4 regions of the Shewanella sp. MF05960 genome follow, and region 4 is predicted to be linked to each of the others. Evidence: predicted binding sites of a transcription regulator. Region 4 holds the regulator's gene; each other region holds the start of a gene.
The links. The regulator sigma-54, encoded in region 4, starts transcription at its own class of promoters, with help from an activator protein. The targets are predictions, from matches to a motif close to GTTGGCACGNNNNTNGNNT.

Region 1 (4,269 bases), on a different contig from region 4:
TAAAGGTTTCTTCGTTTCATTTAGGCTTTGAAGGCTTAGCAAATAATCATAATGCTTTTCGAGTGTAGGCCCAGTTGCAATAATTAGAGCTTCTTGATTGTGGTATTTTTTTTTTAACTCTGAGATGTCACTATCCAGCTTTAAGTAATTAAGGTTTTCAATAAATCTAGTGTTGATTTCTCGCCGTTGTTTTTCGTGATTACCGTTCACATAATCAATATTTTTATCATAAATGATTAAGTCTCTTATTCTAGCATACTTATCATTAACAAGGATTAAATCAGGTGTAGATGATAAATACACTTTATCCAAGGTGTTTATATTTATCGGTTCTAACAACTCAACTTTTCGATTTGTTAGCCATTCAGTTTGATCTGTATAACAAATCAATAGATTGAAAAGTGACAAGCTGAATAAATAAACTTTAATTTGCAATATTGATTCGTTATCAATCAAAAAAGAAGGTAAATCACCCATTCCAATACCGTAAATTGAAACTGTTTGAGTATTTTTAGGTAAAGAGTTGATTAACCGTTTAGCTTCATTAACTCTATCATGACGGCTACTTAACTGTATGCCATCTACGCTAATTGTTTGAGTATTGCCAGTTATTAATTGAGCATCAAAATGCTCAATTGATTGGTTTTTTATTAATGGTGCTAAAAGTGGCCATCGGCTTTCAATAATGTCCATGTTTTTAGTGAATAAATCACTCATCATGAGTCCCTAGGTAGTAAATAAAAATTAGCATGTAAATTGGTTTTAACACAATTAGGATTATACATTAATTATCAAGTCTGTTGTGTACACTGGATGTAATCAGGGTAACCACATGGGTGTACGTTTTTCGCTCACAATAATTGATTTCAATGTAGAATCACTTCCAATCATTCATGAAGTGATAACATTCCGAATAAATGTAGTTTGATAAATACCTTCGATTTGTTCATAAAACGTTCGCGATCTCACCCTGTGGATGTAATGCTTTTGACTTTAGAGGAGCATATTTAAAAATAAGTGACTTTTTTAACACGTTTAGGGCGATTCTGTTGTTCGTACAATTGCCATACTTGCTTAAAGTCTAAGGCTAACTCAGTGACATAAAACTCACTAGAAGGGTAGGTCTTAACCACTTTCGCGCCGCGAATAATGCCACTGACGCTGGACTTAATATTGTCGTCAGTTAATAACCACTCACTGACATCGCTGTTAGCTGAAATCTTTTGACCATAAACTTGTTCAGCGAGTTCACGGTAGGCGGCAATTTTCGACGCTTGCATTGCCATTAAAATACGGTGAGACGCTTCAGGGCTAGGTTGCGTCGCTAGCGGTGCATAACCTACCGCTGTTAACGTAGGGAATGAAGAGGGCGCTTCAGTTTCCCACTGCACATATTTATCTTTATTGACGCAGCCGCCGAGTAGCACCAAAATCATAACGAACATCAGTGACTTCATAGCTTATCTCCCAATACGGTATAACGGCTATCGCCTTTTTTCTCATGACGGTACAGCAAACCATTACGAGATTCGATTAATTCAGACTCTTGTAAATAACCAGACAAACTTGACGCAGCGACAAAAGATTGCACTGCCGATAAAACGCGGTTGTTGGTGACGTTTACAACGCGGCCATTAAACACAATGCCCTCAGGGGTCATGGTCATGGTTGACACTAACACGTGTGCCACAGGTAAACCGGATGGCAATAATTGCCAATCACGGCTTAACATAAATTCGCCTTGCTCCGTAGCACGCAAGCTGGTGGCGACATTCATATCCACTAAATTAAATTCGTGCGCATGAAACGCGGCTAACAAACCTTGTTGTAATTGTAAGGCCAGCTCATTGGTGGCATTTAAATTATTAGCTAAAACAGGCGTAGTGATTAATAACGGCTGATCAGGGCGAAGTGCATCATTTTGCACAACCAATTCATTGACTAACTTTTCGGCCCATACATTAATCTGGCCTTTTGGCGCCAAGCCGGCATCTTGAATGTCGTACGCTAATTGCTTATGAGAAACGTTATATTCATCTTTAACTTTGACGTATTTGCCATCATTATTAAACGCTAAATTATTCGCCGGGTTAGGCGTTTGGCTACACGCTGCGACAGACAACAACGCAAGTACAGCAACTGGGGTGATAAGCCTGTTAATCATGATGATTCCTTTAAAAATGTCGCCGACGCGATATGTTGCATTAATGGCACTCAATCAAAACGTGCAAGATTGATGCTTAAGCCATTATTGACTGCGACATAGCCGTCAATGAACGCTAAATCTGTATCGGCAAATAGCGTAAAAGCTTTACTAGATTTAATCCTTAAAGGCTTAAATGCACATAAATATGTTAGTGGCGCGATTTTTGCTTAATTTATACTAATTAAACACTATCGCGTTAGTCGTAATATTTTATGTGCCTTAATAGGCAAAACTGACGATTTTTTGACATTAGGACATCGTATGCCGACGCAAACAAGCCTTATTAAACAAGCAACCAGCCATAAAGCATTCGCGCTTGCACTGATGTTACTGTGGAGCTTTTTTCAGGTTAACACGGCATTTGCAGAACAAGTCGAGGTCACCGGCAGAGCTAAAATTGTCAATGGCGATATCGATAAAGCCCGCGAAGATGCCATCAGTCAGGCATTAAATTATGCGAGCTTAAAAGCGGGGGTTAATTTTTCCAGTGAGCAATCAATCGATCAGGGGCGATTAACCCAGGATACGTTTCAAATTCAGCGTATGGGGTCGGCTAATAATGTTGAGTTGATGAGCGAAATGATCAGCCAAAATACCATCACAGTGGTTTTGCAATTAGAACTCACCGAACCAGAACCTAACGCCCAATGCAAAAGCCAATCATTAAAAGCCGCGATTATGTTGCCGCAATCTTATCTTCAAGATCGCGCTCAGCTTCGATACGGGCAACTGGCCAATTTTGAACAACAGATAACCGAAAAACTCGGCAAGATGATCAATGCTCAGTCTCGTTATAGTTTTGCTCGTGTACACGCCAATGAAAAAATTGATAATACTAACCAATTGGTTAATTTTAGAGGTTACCGCATCCCGACATGGTTAGGCGAAATCACCGAAAGTCAGTACATACTACAACCCGATATTATTGATATTTCAACTGAGCCTGCCGAAAGTGGTTTTTTAGGTTTCAGTGAAGAATACCCACTAAGACAATTCATGATAAAACTCACTCTTTATCATGGTATTAGCGGCGAAGTGGTGTGGACAGAAACTTTTGCCACATCGGCACCCTGGGAATTTGAAAAACAAGAAGTGGTGTCACCGGCTAATCAACGTTTTTGGCGCTCATCCTACGGCCAGTCTATTATTGAAATCTTTCAACAAAGCATACTGACGTTAGATAACCAGTTAAATTGCAGGCCACTATTAGGCCAAATTGTTGCCAGACAAGGCGATAGAGTTATCATCAATTTAGGCCGCAAAAATGGCGTAAAAATGGGTGATAAGTTTCAGATAGTATTGCAAAAAAATATCCCAGATCGCTTAAACACCATGCGCCCCATCGCCAGCAAAAGCCGAGCGAGTGTGGTAATCGAGCAAGTCAGTGAAGACAGCGCCACAGCCATATTTGACGGCATCGATGCAGCAGACAATATCCAAGTAAATGATATCGCGATTAAAAACTGATCATCATGACCGTCATGCATAAGGTTAAGAGTAAGGTTAAGAGTTCAAGCTAAGAAACTAGGCTAATAAACCAGGTTAAGAAATAAGCAGTTAAATTTAAAGGGTTTAAATCAATTATAAACTCAGTATAATCACAGGGTCTCTCTATAGCTCAACAGGATAGAGCAGCCGCCTCCTAAGCGGCCGATCGGGGTTCGAGTCCCTGTGGGGAGACCATATATTTCCTTTCTCATTTTCAAGCTTAAGCTTTCATTTTTTTTAGTCGACTTCCCTGCCTCATTAGTTATCTGGTTTATACTCACTGATAAGCGATTTATTTACTTTACAATCAAGTAGTAAATTGCTTTCTAGTCTCTTATAGTAGCTTTATGTCCATCTATTAATTTCTTGGAATAATTATTGCTGTATTTCAATTGTGATAATTTTTTGACAGTGAATGTATAGCAATGTATCTGCTATTGATTTAAAGAAGGAATTCAACGAATGCAATTGTTTGATTTATCGTTAATTGGAAGGGAGTTTCCTTTACTCTATAGTGATGTTTCGAGATTAGCTTCCGAGCTAAATACGATAGTTGCCAACTCACGTTTTTTGGT
Region 2 (4,269 bases), on a different contig from region 4:
TGTTTGGCAAGTTTTGGATAATTCAGTAATTCAAGTGAATGGATATCAATGTGATTACGGCTAAAGTATGAAGTCCAAAAAGACGGTGAATGTATGTCTTCATTGATGAGATCTTCTGAAAGCGCATTGTCTTCTGGCAGCAATTGTTGCAGCAGGGCTTCATTGATTTCAGTGTCTTCAGTTTGGGCCGAAAAATAGAAGTTATTATTTTCTTGCTCAATGGTGGCTTCGTTAAACAGCAGTGGTGATACAACTGTTTTGAGCTCACCTTTAATCGTCACTTTACCGACAAATAAGAATCGTGCATACAGCAGTATTCTTTCCCTTTGATACATTGCGACTCGTTTAAGCATGGGCTCGGCAAATTCTTGCGGAATGGGTAAGCGAGGTAAAAAACCCGTGCCTAATTCATCTTGCCCTTCAAGAATGAAACGATCTTCTTGTTTAAACTTGTTCACATTCCAAAGATTGATAGAGGCGCTATCTTCTTTATAACAATCTTTGTAGTAGGAAATAATCTGCTGATAACTCAATGGCACAATTCCATTTATTGATGATCCCAAGATAAGTTAGACACAATACGGCAAAGCTCGCACCTAAAGTGAAACATGTCTAATAACGGTTGTTCGAGCTTCCATTCATGTGAGCCGCAGCGCGGGCAAGGGCGGGTTAATTCTGCTTGTAATGATTCGCCGCCCACGCGATATAAATAATAGTAAGTGGGTATCTTAGTTAGGTATTCTATCCGCCCACGTAAATCCCAACCACGTCTAAATAGGTCACTGTCTGCCCGAGTGATTTCATCTAATGCCGCGAATTCTGCTTTGGTGGCTGCAGCCATTTGCAGTTCATCGCAGGCTTGCCATTCTGTTTGCCATTTTATGATGCGCTTATGATCACCATTAAACGTTGCAGGCAATTGATAAAGCGGGATAGGTAATAAGTTGTCACCATTGCGCAGTGGCGAGCACATGTGAACATAACTGGTATACAACAGTTGCCATGAAGGTGCGTCAGTGTTGCTGACTTCTGAGTTAATGTCTTGGCCTATCAATTTTTCTCTTGGCGCCAATAATTTTGCTGCAGTTAACCCCGCTAACGTCACTTTTACCCAAGGGCTATTATAACGATTCGATAAGCTGGTTTTTTCAGGTAACAACAAGCGAACTCTAAATTCACCATCGTTAAAAGCCACTGCAAACTCGCGTCCTAAAATTTGACCATTGGCGCGAAGGGCTTCTAATAATCCATTAATGGCTTTTTCTGCTGCATCAATAGTGGTGTCGGCAAAGCATTCAAAGCGAAGTTCTGTAACAAACATGGATTACGGTGCCTTCTTTTCGGTGATGGTTAAGACTTGTTGTTCTAATTCGCAGACTCTGTTAGTGAGTAAATCGATATGCTGTTGCATGGCGTCTATTTGTAATTGCAGCTTAGCGATAGGGTCTGCTGGTACGGTAGAGGATTGATCTTGTGCCGGGATATCGGCTAATTCAGGTAAGTTTTGCCATTCTGATTTCGGCAATGCTTTAAATTGTTGTAAGCCTTGGATCAATATCGGCATTGCAAAGCGATTGCCTAAACGACTTTTGATTAACGCTAAACTTGGAGTATGGCCATTGTTTGCTATCGCTTTTGCAGCAGCAAGCACTTGTTCAATTGGACTCATTGTTGGTTAAATTCCTTCATTATATGTAGCAATATTCACTAATTTATTTTTTATTGCATTAAAAATTATTTTAAATCAGTGCATTAAGTTTTGGCATGATTTTAGCTACAAGGATCTGTAATAACAATGCGGGTTATATTTTAACAAAAAGGATGCAACATGAAATCAAAACTTATTGCGGCAAGTGTCGTAGCGCTAATGTCAGTAGGATTAAGCGGCTGTGTGATTAGCGTAGGCGATCATGAATCAGGTAAAAGCCACGAGTATTGGGAAAAACAACAAGATAAAAATCGTGCTTTATTGGCTAACCTTGCACTCGGCATGACCAGCGAGCAAGTGGTGACATTAATGGGCACTGCCGATTTTAGTGAAGCATATTCAAAAAACAATTCAGCCAATACAGACCAGGCAATAAAAGTCTTATTTTATCGCACTCAATGGGCTAAAGGTGACGGTAAAACCACTAAAGATGAGTGCACCCCAATAGTCTTTAGAGACAATACCTTAGTTGGCTGGGGTGACACTGCTTTAGGGCAAATTTAAGCTGGTTTGAATCGGTCTGTTATTGTAAGAGTTCGGTTAACCTCTCATCATTACGTCCAATTGGTCGATAACTTCAGACCATTGGGCGTCTTCCATTAAAGCTTCTTTTATAAATGCCCGTTGACTTTGATTCCAACATTGGGCGTCAATCAACAGGGTGTGTGCGGCTAATTTGTTTCGGCTAACAAACTCATTAATATCTTGCTGTGAGTGCGCTAATCCGAGCTGCTGGAATAAGTGGCTTAAATCATTTTCTGTCGTATCCATTGAGACAACTCCTTTATATGACCCGTTAGAATTTCCAGTATTAATCTTCGATACCCAAATTGCAAAGAACTAATCAATAAAGCTATTTATTGATTATAAACCCAATCAACTTGAAGATACGTGTTTCAGAGCTTCACTGTGTTTTCAATACTAGGCACCTTATAAATTAGCGCAACAACGCTCTTGATTCAATAATCAGGGGAACACGGTGAAGCTCCCAAAGGGCAAGTTTTACACGCGTTTATGCTGCGTTATTGATTTTGGAAAGGGAATGACCATTACCCACAATCAATGCCTTGCCTAAACGCGTGTCAATTCTTGCTGAAATCGAACACCTTCAGGTTGTTTGGATATAAAGGTAAACCGTATTTGTTGATTGTTTCAATCTTGTTAACTTGCTAAGTTATTCACTTGTTAACTGAACAAGTTAAGCAAATGAGTCATCAAACAAGGAATAACAATAATGGATAACCCTACCTTGGAAACCCTACGTGCAGTGTATTTAACAGCTGAAGACTTACGTGTGGCGGCGTCAATTTTGTATAACGCATACCATGACGACCCCTATTTTATTGATGTTTTGGGGCAGCAAGATCAAGCGCAATATGAACAAAAACTGCGTGCAGCTATTCGTGAAGAACTCAATGAGCTGTGGCAACAAGAACAACCCTTAATTGGCTTATTTGATGATGAACGGCTCATTGGTGTCGCCTGCGTCATTACCCAACAAGTGCCATTAGGTGAAGCGCGATATTGGCATTGGCGTTTAAAAATGGTGTTAGGAACCGGTTGGAAATCAACCCAGGGCCTAATGGAAAAAGAGAACTGTATTTTGGAACATTTGCCTTCTGACAAATGTGGCATCTTACAATTTATTGCCCTAGCGCCCAATGAGCAAAATAAAGGCTATGGTGCAAGGTTAATTCAAGCGGTATTAAGTTGGTGTGATGAACAGCCTAAGCTTGATGGTATTGGTGTCTTTGTTACTCATCCTAAACATCATGATGTGTTTGTCCAGCAAGGGTTTAGCAGTATTGCTGAGGTCAATATTGGCAAGGTTGATGGCGAGATTTTATTTTATAACAAACTAGACGGATCGACTTAACCTTAGGATGACATGAGTGCGTAACTTCATTAAGTTAAGTGTTCATCAAATCTTATGTTTTTTGCCGTGCCAACACTAACACTAACACTAACACATTATGGAGTAGGTCATGCAGACCAAACGTTACAGTTCTTTTGCAGAGTTTTATCCATTTTACCTGTCGCAACATCAAGACCCTGTATGCCGCAGGTTACATTACATCGGCAGCAGTATTATTGTTGTGATTATTATAAATACACTGATAAATCAACATTGGTGGCAATTACTGCTTTTACCTGTCGTTGGGTATGGGTTTGCTTGGTTAGGCCATTTTATGTTTGAAAAAAATCGTCCTGCGACATTTACCTATCCGCTGTACAGTTTATGGGCTGATTGGGTGATGTTTGGGCAAATGTTAAAACGCCAGTGGCGTAACGTTATTGGGGCAAAATAGAGCCTAGCTCACACGCTTGTAAGCATTATCCTACATTGATGTAGGCATTCTTATCTAAAGTTGTGAGTGTTAATCGGGTGTAAAAATAAAAATGCGTTTATAAACAGTTGTTTGTTAGGCTTTTGTTGTTTTTTGTTATGTGAAAGTTTTGTTTCAGTCGGTTTTAGTGACTTTTCATGCAATGCTTTTTAGCTAGAATGTACCCATCGAAAGCGAATAATTAACTGGGTTTTCTTAGGATGAGAAACAAAG
Region 3 (4,269 bases), on a different contig from region 4:
TCGGTCATTGTACTGATTGTGTCGGCGATTATTTTGCCCGGTTTGTTTATTGGTTTGATTGTGGCAGTGTTTCAAGCGGCAACCTCGATTAATGAACAAACCTTAAGTTTTTTACCTCGTCTTTTAGTGACCTTGTTTGCACTAATGTTTTTAGGTCACTGGCTAGTACAAACGATGATGGATTTTTTCCTTGATATGGTAAACCTCATTCCTTTAGTGATAGGTTAGGTTATGGATATTTTGTTTGATGAAATAAGTCAAACAATTGCCGCATACCTGTTGCCGTTTTTTCGCATCTCATCGATGTTGATGGTGATGACAGTTTTTGGTGCTAATACTACACCATCGCGTGTACGTTTAATGTTATCGGTTGCCATTACCGTTGCTGTTGCGCCGGTATTACCACCAGTAGAATCCATTGAGCTCGTGGCGTTTAGCTCAGTATTTGTGATTGCTCAACAAATTCTTATTGGTGTGTCGATGGGGTTTGTTACTTTAATGGTGATGCAGACATTTGTGTTAACAGGGCAAATTATTGGTATGCAAACCAGCTTAGGGTTTGCCTCTATGGTCGACCCTGGTTCAGGTGAGCAAGTACCTGTGGTGAGTAATTTTTTTTTACTGCTCGCGACGCTGATATTTTTAGCCGTTGATGGCCATTTATTAATGTTCAGAATGCTGGTGGCCAGTTTTGAAACGATCCCTATATCGACTCAAGGTATTTCAATTGCCAATTACCGCGCGTTAGCTGAATGGGGCAGTTATATGTTTGGGGCGGCATTAACCATGTCAATCTCGGCGATTGTGGCCTTATTACTGATTAACCTCTCTTTTGGTGTGATGACCAGAGCGTCACCTCAGTTAAACATTTTCTCTATTGGTTTCCCCGTTACCATGGTCAGTGGTTTGCTGATTTTATGGTTAACCCTTGGCCCTATCATGGCGCATTTTGATGAAGTCTGGCAGGCGGCACAGCTGTTGATGTGTGATGTGTTACAACTTCAATGTCAAACCGACGCTGCAATCGTGTTCTAAGGAGGGAAAATGGCCGAAAATGACAGCAGTCAAGAACGCACAGAAGAACCCACCAGTAAGCGACTTGAACAAGCACGTGAAAAGGGTCAAGTTGCTCGCTCAAAAGAACTCGGAACCGCCGCGGTGTTATTGGCTGCATCAGTAGGTTTTGCCATGACTGGACCTTCTATTGCGATTAGTCTTTACAACATCATGAAACAAATTTTCTCCATGGAGCGCGATCAAATATTCGATACCAACTCGATGTTTCGTGTTTGGGGCGTCGTGGGTAATGAGCTTGCCTGGCCACTGTTGAGTTTTATTGTATTGTTGGCGTTTGTGTCTTTCTTAGGCAATATCGTATTAGGTGGAATGTCTTTTTCGGTCAAAGCATTTATGCCTAAAGGCAGTAAGCTTAATCCGATGAATGGCTTTAAACGCATGTTTGGTACTCAAGCGTTGGTTGAGTTAACTAAAGGTATCGCTAAGTTTGCTGTTGTTGCGCTGTCGGCATATTTTTTATTAAGGTTTTATTTTTACGATATTTTAATGTTATCGAACGACCATTTGCCGGGTAATGTGTACCATGCGTTAGATCTGCTGGTATGGATGTTTATTGTTTTATGCAGTTCAATGTTGCTGATTGTCATTATTGATGTGCCGTTCCAGATTTGGAATCACAATAAACAGCTTAAAATGACCAAGCAAGAAGTCAAAGATGAATATAAAGACTCTGAGGGTAAACCAGAAGTCAAAGGGCGTATTAGGCAAATGCAGCATGAATTGGCTCAGCGCCGAATGATGACAGAAGTGCCAAAAGCGGATGTGATTGTGGTTAACCCCGAGCATTATGCAGTAGCGGTTAAATATGATGTGACCCGTTCATCGGCTCCATTTTTAATTGCCAAAGGCGTAGACGATGTTGCGTTTAAAATACGAGAAATTGCTCGTGAACATAACGTCGCTATTGTGTCAGCTCCTCCTCTTGCCAGGGCTATTTACCATACCACCAAGATTGACCAACAAGTGCCAGAAGGGCTCTTTACTGCAGTAGCTCAAGTATTAGCCTACGTGTTTCAACTCAGACAGTATCAAAAAGGTAAGGGACGTAAGCCTAAACCTATTCCTTACAAACAGCCTATCCCCGATGATTTAAAATATTAAGCTCAGCGTGTTTTTAGATAATGCTATTTTTGGCTTAATTCTTGCTTTCTAAGTTTATTCGCGTCAATTAACAGTCCATTGACGCAGTAGACTGACAGAAAGGGTTCATCTAAATATGGATGCAAAAGCAGCTTTTGGGCAATTTAAACAAATAAGACCATCTACTTTTAAAGGTATCGGTACGCCTGTATTAGTTTTGGCTGCATTAGGGATGGTGATTTTGCCTATCCCGCCATTCTTGCTCGATATCTTGTTTTCTTTCAATATAGCCTTAGCGTTAGTGGTGTTACTCGTCGCGATTTATACCGACAGACCCCTTGATTTTGCTGCCTTTCCTACCGTGTTACTTGTCGCGACGTTGTTGCGATTAGCGTTAAACGTCGCTTCAACTCGAATTGTATTGTTAGAAGGCCATAACGGTGGAGATGCCGCGGGTAAGGTGATTGAAGCCTTCGGCTCTGTGGTAATTGGCGGCAATTATGCTGTGGGTTTGGTGGTGTTCATTATCCTAATTATCATTAACTTTGCTGTAGTAACTAAAGGTGCTGGGCGTATTGCAGAAGTGAGTGCTCGCTTTACCCTCGATGCAATGCCCGGCAAACAAATGGCCATTGATGCAGATTTAAATGCGGGAACGCTTACTCAAGACCAAGCGCGTATTCGCCGTGCTGAAGTGACCCGTGAAGCTGACTTTTATGGCGCAATGGACGGTGCATCTAAGTTTGTAAAAGGTGATGCTATTGCCGGTATTATGATCCTAGTGATCAACATCCTCGGCGGTTTTGTTATTGGTATAGTGCAACATGATCTCGATTTCTCAAGTGCGGTAGAAATTTATACCTTACTGACCATTGGTGATGGTTTAGTGGCGCAAATACCTGGCTTACTATTGTCTATTGCTGCGGCCTTAATGGTAACGCGTCAAAATGAATCTGGTGATATGGGCCAGATGATGATGAGTCAGATGTTTGACAATCATAAGTCTTTAGCGATTGCCGCAGGTCTACTGTTTATTATGGGTATTGTACCCGGCATGCCGCATGTGGCATTTTTAACGTTTGCATTTATCACCGCCGGCGCCGCTTATTTTGTTTACAAACGTAATATTGAAAGAAAGCAAGCCGCGTTAGTCGTCGCGACTAAAGGCCCTGCGGAAGCCAAAGATAAAGAACCTAAAGATTTGAGCTGGGATGATGTGCGCCACGTTGACACCATCGGTCTTGAAGTCGGCTATCGGTTAATTCCATTGGTTGATAAATCCCAGGGTGGCGAATTATTAGGCCGTATTAAGGGTGTTCGTAAGAAATTATCTCAAGAGTTAGGATTTTTAGTGCCAGCAGTGCATATTCGTGACAATCTAGACTTATCACCCAATGCTTATCGGATTTCATTGATGGGGGTTGTGGTGGGTGAAGCCGAAGTGAGACATGACTGTGAACTGGCAATTAACCCAGGTCAAGTTTATGGCAAGCTCGACGGTATTGAAACTCGCGATCCTGCATTTGGTTTAGAGGCCGTTTGGATTTCGCCAGAGCAACGTGAGCATGCACAAACATTAGGCTACACAGTGGTAGATACCGCGACCGTTGTCGCAACCCATATTAGCCAGTTGTTAAGCAACAATGCCGCTAAACTATTAGGCTACGAAGAAGTGCAGCAGTTAATGGATATGCTGGCAAAGAACTCACCAAAATTAGTAGATGGTTTTGTACCCGACGTTATGCCTTTAGGCTCTGTGGTTAAAGTCATGCAGAACTTATTAAATGAGGGTGTATCGGTTCGAGATTTACGCACAATCGTCCAAACGTTATTAGAGTATGGTAGTAAGAGTAATGATACTGAAGTATTGACAGCCGCAGTGCGTATCGCCCTAAAACGGATGATAGTCCAGGAGATCTCTGGACCAGAACTTGAAATCCCTGTCATTACATTGGCGCCTGAGTTGGAACAGATGTTGCATAAGTCTATGCAGGCGACAGGTGGAGAAGGGCCAAATATTGAACCCGGACTCGCAGAACGCATGCAGCAGTCACTTTTAGATGCTGCACAGAAGCAAGAAATGGTTGGGCAACCAGCCATATTATTGACATC
Region 4 (4,269 bases):
GACTAAAGCTGATCTTCACTGATATTTAGCTCTCTGTGGCGGGCGTTGACTGTGTGTTTACTGCCTTGTCTAAATCGCTTAGCGAGTTGGTCTGTGATATAAACTGAGCGATGTTGTCCGCCTGTACAGCCGATGGCGATGGTTAAATAACTGCGATTATTACGCTCTAAATGTGGCATCCAGGTTTCGAATAGATTTTCGATTTGCCAAATAAACTTATTCACCAGAGGCTGACGGCCAAGAAACTCTTGCACAGGCTCATCAAGACCTGTTAATGGTCTTAATTCTATTTCCCAGTGCGGGTTAGGTAAAAAGCGCACGTCGAACATAAAGTCTGCTTCGGTCGGCATACCGTGTTTAAAGCCAAACGATTCAAAATTAATCACTAACTCTTTATCAACACTGCCAAGCAATATTTGTCTTACTTGATCGCTTAGCTCGTAAATATTGAGTGCCGATGTATCGACATAGTGATCAACCATTTTGGCGATAGGTTCGAGTAAGCGGCCTTCTAATTTAATCGCTTCTTGTAATGAAATATGGTTTTTAGATAGTGGGTGTAATCTGCGTGTTTCGCTGTAGCGTTTAAGTAAAACTTTGTCGCTAGAGTTTAAGAAAAAACTGGTAATTTCGGTATCAGGTTGCAGTATTTCAAGTTGTTCTTGAAGCACTTTGCCTTGTTCGGCAATATTGCGCACATCAACACTAATCGCTACTAGGTCATTATTGCCTTTTAACTGAGCCAATAAGGTGCCAATTAGCGGCAATGGCAGGTTATCAACACAGTAATAGCCTAGGTCTTCTAGTACTCTTAATGCTACTGATTTACCTGAGCCTGACCGTCCTGATACGATAACAAGTTTCATGCCGTAATTACCTGATAGAGTTCTGTTGAATCGTGGATTTTACGCAGCTGTTTTAGTACTTGTTTGTCGCTGAGTTTTTGGGCCATCGAAGATAAGGTGCTTAAGTGTTGTTGGCACTGATCTGCAGGAACTAATAATGCAAATAAGATATCGACAGGTTGTTTATCGATGGCATCGAACGAAATGGGTTCTTCGCATTTTACAAAGATCGCAATAGGGTGATCGATTGTCGTTAATCGGCCATGAGGTATTGCAATACCATTACCTATACCTGTGCTACCCATTTTTTCTCTTGCGATAAGGCTTTCAAACACCTCTTGCGAAGACAGGGTCGGGTACTGGGCAGCGACTAAATCGCTGATAAGTTCCAGTACCTTTTTCTTACTGCCCGGTGTGGCACAGGTGGTGCATTCCGGCTGCAGGATGGTACAAAGTTCCATCGTTAGTGTTTTGTATACTTCTCTTTGTGTTTAATTACCTGACGATCGAGCTTATCTATCAGGGCGTCTATTGCTGCATACATGTCTGTATGTTCTGACATTGCAAAAATTTCTCCGCCCTTTAGGCTGACTTTAGCTTCTGCTTTTTGTTGTAATTTTTCTACGTTGAGTACAACGTGAACATTATTGATCTGATCGAAGTGCCGTTCAAGCTTTGAAAACTTTTCCTGAACGTATTCACGTAAAGATTCGGTTATTTCAACATGATGCCCTGATAAATTGATCTGCATTACACTTCTCCATTGTTGAGTGATTTATAAACTCTTACGTTGGTTTGAGGGCGGTATCATCATTGCCTCACGGTATTTTGCAATCGTACGACGAGCAACGTTTATGCCCTGTTCGGCCAGTAGTTGAGCCATTTTGCTGTCGCTAAGCGGCTTTTTCTGGTTTTCTGCAGCAACCAACTTTTTAATAAATGCACGGATTGCTGTCGATGAGCACTCTCCGCCATCATCAGTGCTGACATGACTAGAGAAAAAGTATTTTAATTCAAACAACCCTCGTGGGGTGTGCATGTATTTTTGAGTGGTCACGCGCGAAATGGTCGATTCATGCATTTCTACGGCTTCAGCAATGTCATTTAATACCATAGGTTTCATGGCTTCTTCGCCATATTCGAAAAAACCTTGTTGGAATTGCACAATGCAATTGGCTACTTTTAACAAGGTATCGTTACGGCTTTCAATGCTTTTGATAAACCATTTAGCTTCTTGCAAATGACCTCGTATAAACTGAGTATCAGATGGGTTTTTACTGCTGCGAGCCATTGCTGCATATTGCTGATTAACACCGATTTTAGGCATGTTATCTGGATTGAGTTCAACAACCCAACGGCCATTCTTTTTAAATACTGTGACATCAGGGATCACGTATTCGTCATCGACGGCAGTGATCAATAAGCCAGGACGCGGATTAAGAGATTGAATTAAGGTAATGGCATCACGTAACTCATCTTCTTTTAAACGCGTTTTACGCATTAATAATCTAAAGTCACGCCCAGCGATTAAATCCAAATAATCTTTGATGAGCATTCGCGCATTTTCAATGTGCGGAGTTGAGTCTGCATATTGTGACAGTTGAATGAGTAGACATTCACTAAGGTCACGTGCAGCAACACCTACGGGGTCAAAATGTTGAATTCGCTTTAACACCGCTTGAACCTCATCAAGCTCAACATTTTCATCGCCCATAGCTTCTAGTATTTCTTCAGTGCTTTGGGTTAGATAGCCGCGTTCATCTATTGCGTCAATGATGGCTGTTGCGATGGCAAGGTCGGTGTCTGAAAATGGCGTTAAGTTTTTTTGCCACTCTAAATGTTCATATAAGCCTTCGGTGGTTTCCCCTTGAAAAGGCATATCATCGTCACGCATGCTGGCACTACCAGACCCTGACATCGGTGAGGCGGTATAGACTTCATCCCAGGTCGTGTCCATGGGCATGTCGTCCATAGTTTCTTTACTGATGGATTCTGTGGTGTCGATGGTTGAAGTATCTTTTTCGACACTCACATTACTGTTGTCACTGAAGTCTGTGTCTGATTGATCGCGACTTTCTTTTAAGGGATCTTTAGCTTGAGAAAATTCATCTTCTATTTCAAGCAATGGATTTGAGTCCAGCGCCTGTTGGATTTCTTGCTGTAGCTCCAATGAAGATAATTGCAGCAAGCGGATGGCTTGCTGCAATTGAGGGGTCATAGTGAGATGCTGACCCATTTTAAGTTGGAGTGACGCTTTCATTTACCGCTTATCCCTAGATGATTTCCATAAAAATAACAATCTCGAAAAACTGTAATGGGGTGTCACGTACGTCAATGACATTTCACGCAATTTAGGTATCGTTCAATGGAATGAATTAGATAGGCTAAAAGGCGTATACCCAATCAACTTGAAGATACGTGTTTCAGAGCTTCACCGTGTTTTCAATACTAGGCGCGTTAATGCGGTAATGTAGGCACCTTATAAATTAACGCAACAACGTAGTGGGAACACGGTGAAACTCCCAAGGGGCAAGTTTTACACGCGTTCATGCTGTGTTATTGATTTTGGAAAGGGAACGACCATTAACCGCAATCAATGCCTTGCCTAAACGCGTGTAAATTCTTGCTGAAATCGAGTATCTTCAGGTTGTTTGGGTATATAACTTAACTATAGCTTGAATTGTTCACCTAAGTACACAGCTCGAACTTGTTGATTGCTCAAGATCTCTTCAGGTGTTCCTTCGGCAATTAAATTACCTTGGCTTACGATGTAAGCTCTTTCACATACATCGAGTGTTTCGCGAACATTATGGTCAGTGATCAGTACACCTAATCCACGACTTTTTAGCTGCTGGATAATTTTTTTAATGTCGATAACCGAAATCGGATCAACCCCCGCAAAAGGTTCATCAAGCAAAATGAATTTAGGGTTAGCAGCGAGTGCTCGGGCAATTTCGACTCGACGGCGTTCACCGCCAGACAATGACATGCCTTGGCTGTCGCGAATGTGAGTAATGTGAAACTCTTCCAGTAAATGCTGGAGCTGTTCAATACGTTCGTCATTACTGAGTTCTTTGCGGGTTTGTAACACCGCCATGATATTGTCGTGCACGGTGAGTTTTCGAAAAATACTGGCTTCTTGTGGTAAATAACCAATCCCTTTACGGGCTCTAAGATGCATTGGGTCAGCGGTGAGGTCGTCATTATCAATTAATATACGGCCTTTATCACTTTTGACTAACCCTACAACCATGTAAAACGTGGTTGTTTTACCGGCACCATTAGGGCCAAGTAAACCGACAATTTGCCCCGTTTTTACAGTTAAGCTGACGTCTTTTACGACTTGACGCGCTTTATAGCTTTTGGCTAGGTTTTCAGCTGTTAAGGTAATTTGGCTCATGGTTTTATCTGCTTGTTGACAGGG

Region 1: a site for sigma-54 is predicted at 2,357-2,375, ahead of ACROAE_RS19515 (flagellar assembly protein FlgT). Genes of this name have one in related genera too.
Region 2: a site for sigma-54 is predicted at 1,759-1,777, ahead of ACROAE_RS10625 (DUF3192 domain-containing protein). Genes of this name have one in related genera too.
Region 3: a site for sigma-54 is predicted at 2,207-2,225, ahead of flhA (flagellar biosynthesis protein FlhA). Genes of this name have one in related genera too.

What each region holds. Positions count from the first base shown of each region.
Region 1 covers NZ_JBOZPS010000029.1:13,248-17,516, forward strand. Annotated here, with positions in the region: gene ACROAE_RS19500 (motility associated factor glycosyltransferase family protein) at 1-717, opposite strand, end outside; gene ACROAE_RS19505 (LPP20 family lipoprotein) at 1,008-1,457, opposite strand; gene ACROAE_RS19510 (FlgO family outer membrane protein) at 1,454-2,164, opposite strand; gene ACROAE_RS19515 (flagellar assembly protein FlgT) at 2,468-3,673, shown strand; tRNA gene ACROAE_RS19520 (tRNA-Arg) at 3,814-3,889, shown strand; gene ACROAE_RS19525 (UDP-N-acetylglucosamine 4,6-dehydratase) at 4,157-4,269, shown strand, end outside.
Region 2 covers NZ_JBOZPS010000008.1:227,194-231,462, reverse strand. Annotated here, with positions in the region: gene ACROAE_RS10640 (DEAD/DEAH box helicase) at 1-539, opposite strand, end outside; gene ACROAE_RS10635 (Zn-ribbon-containing protein) at 548-1,321, opposite strand; gene ACROAE_RS10630 (hypothetical protein) at 1,325-1,669, opposite strand; gene ACROAE_RS10625 (DUF3192 domain-containing protein) at 1,829-2,212, shown strand; gene ACROAE_RS10620 (DUF2789 domain-containing protein) at 2,249-2,479, opposite strand; gene ACROAE_RS10615 (GNAT family N-acetyltransferase) at 2,943-3,584, shown strand; gene ACROAE_RS10610 (Mpo1-like protein) at 3,694-4,017, shown strand.
Region 3 covers NZ_JBOZPS010000017.1:40,804-45,072, forward strand. Annotated here, with positions in the region: gene fliQ (flagellar biosynthesis protein FliQ) at 1-228, shown strand, start outside; gene fliR (flagellar biosynthetic protein FliR) at 232-1,035, shown strand; gene flhB (flagellar biosynthesis protein FlhB) at 1,045-2,178, shown strand; gene flhA (flagellar biosynthesis protein FlhA) at 2,294-4,269, shown strand, end outside.
Region 4 covers NZ_JBOZPS010000004.1:195,148-199,416, reverse strand. Annotated here, with positions in the region: gene rapZ (RNase adapter RapZ) at 3-866, opposite strand; gene ptsN (PTS IIA-like nitrogen regulatory protein PtsN) at 863-1,306, opposite strand; gene hpf (ribosome hibernation promoting factor) at 1,309-1,596, opposite strand; gene ACROAE_RS05725 (RNA polymerase factor sigma-54) at 1,621-3,105, opposite strand; gene lptB (LPS export ABC transporter ATP-binding protein) at 3,514-4,245, opposite strand; gene lptA (lipopolysaccharide transport periplasmic protein LptA) at 4,242-4,269, opposite strand, start outside.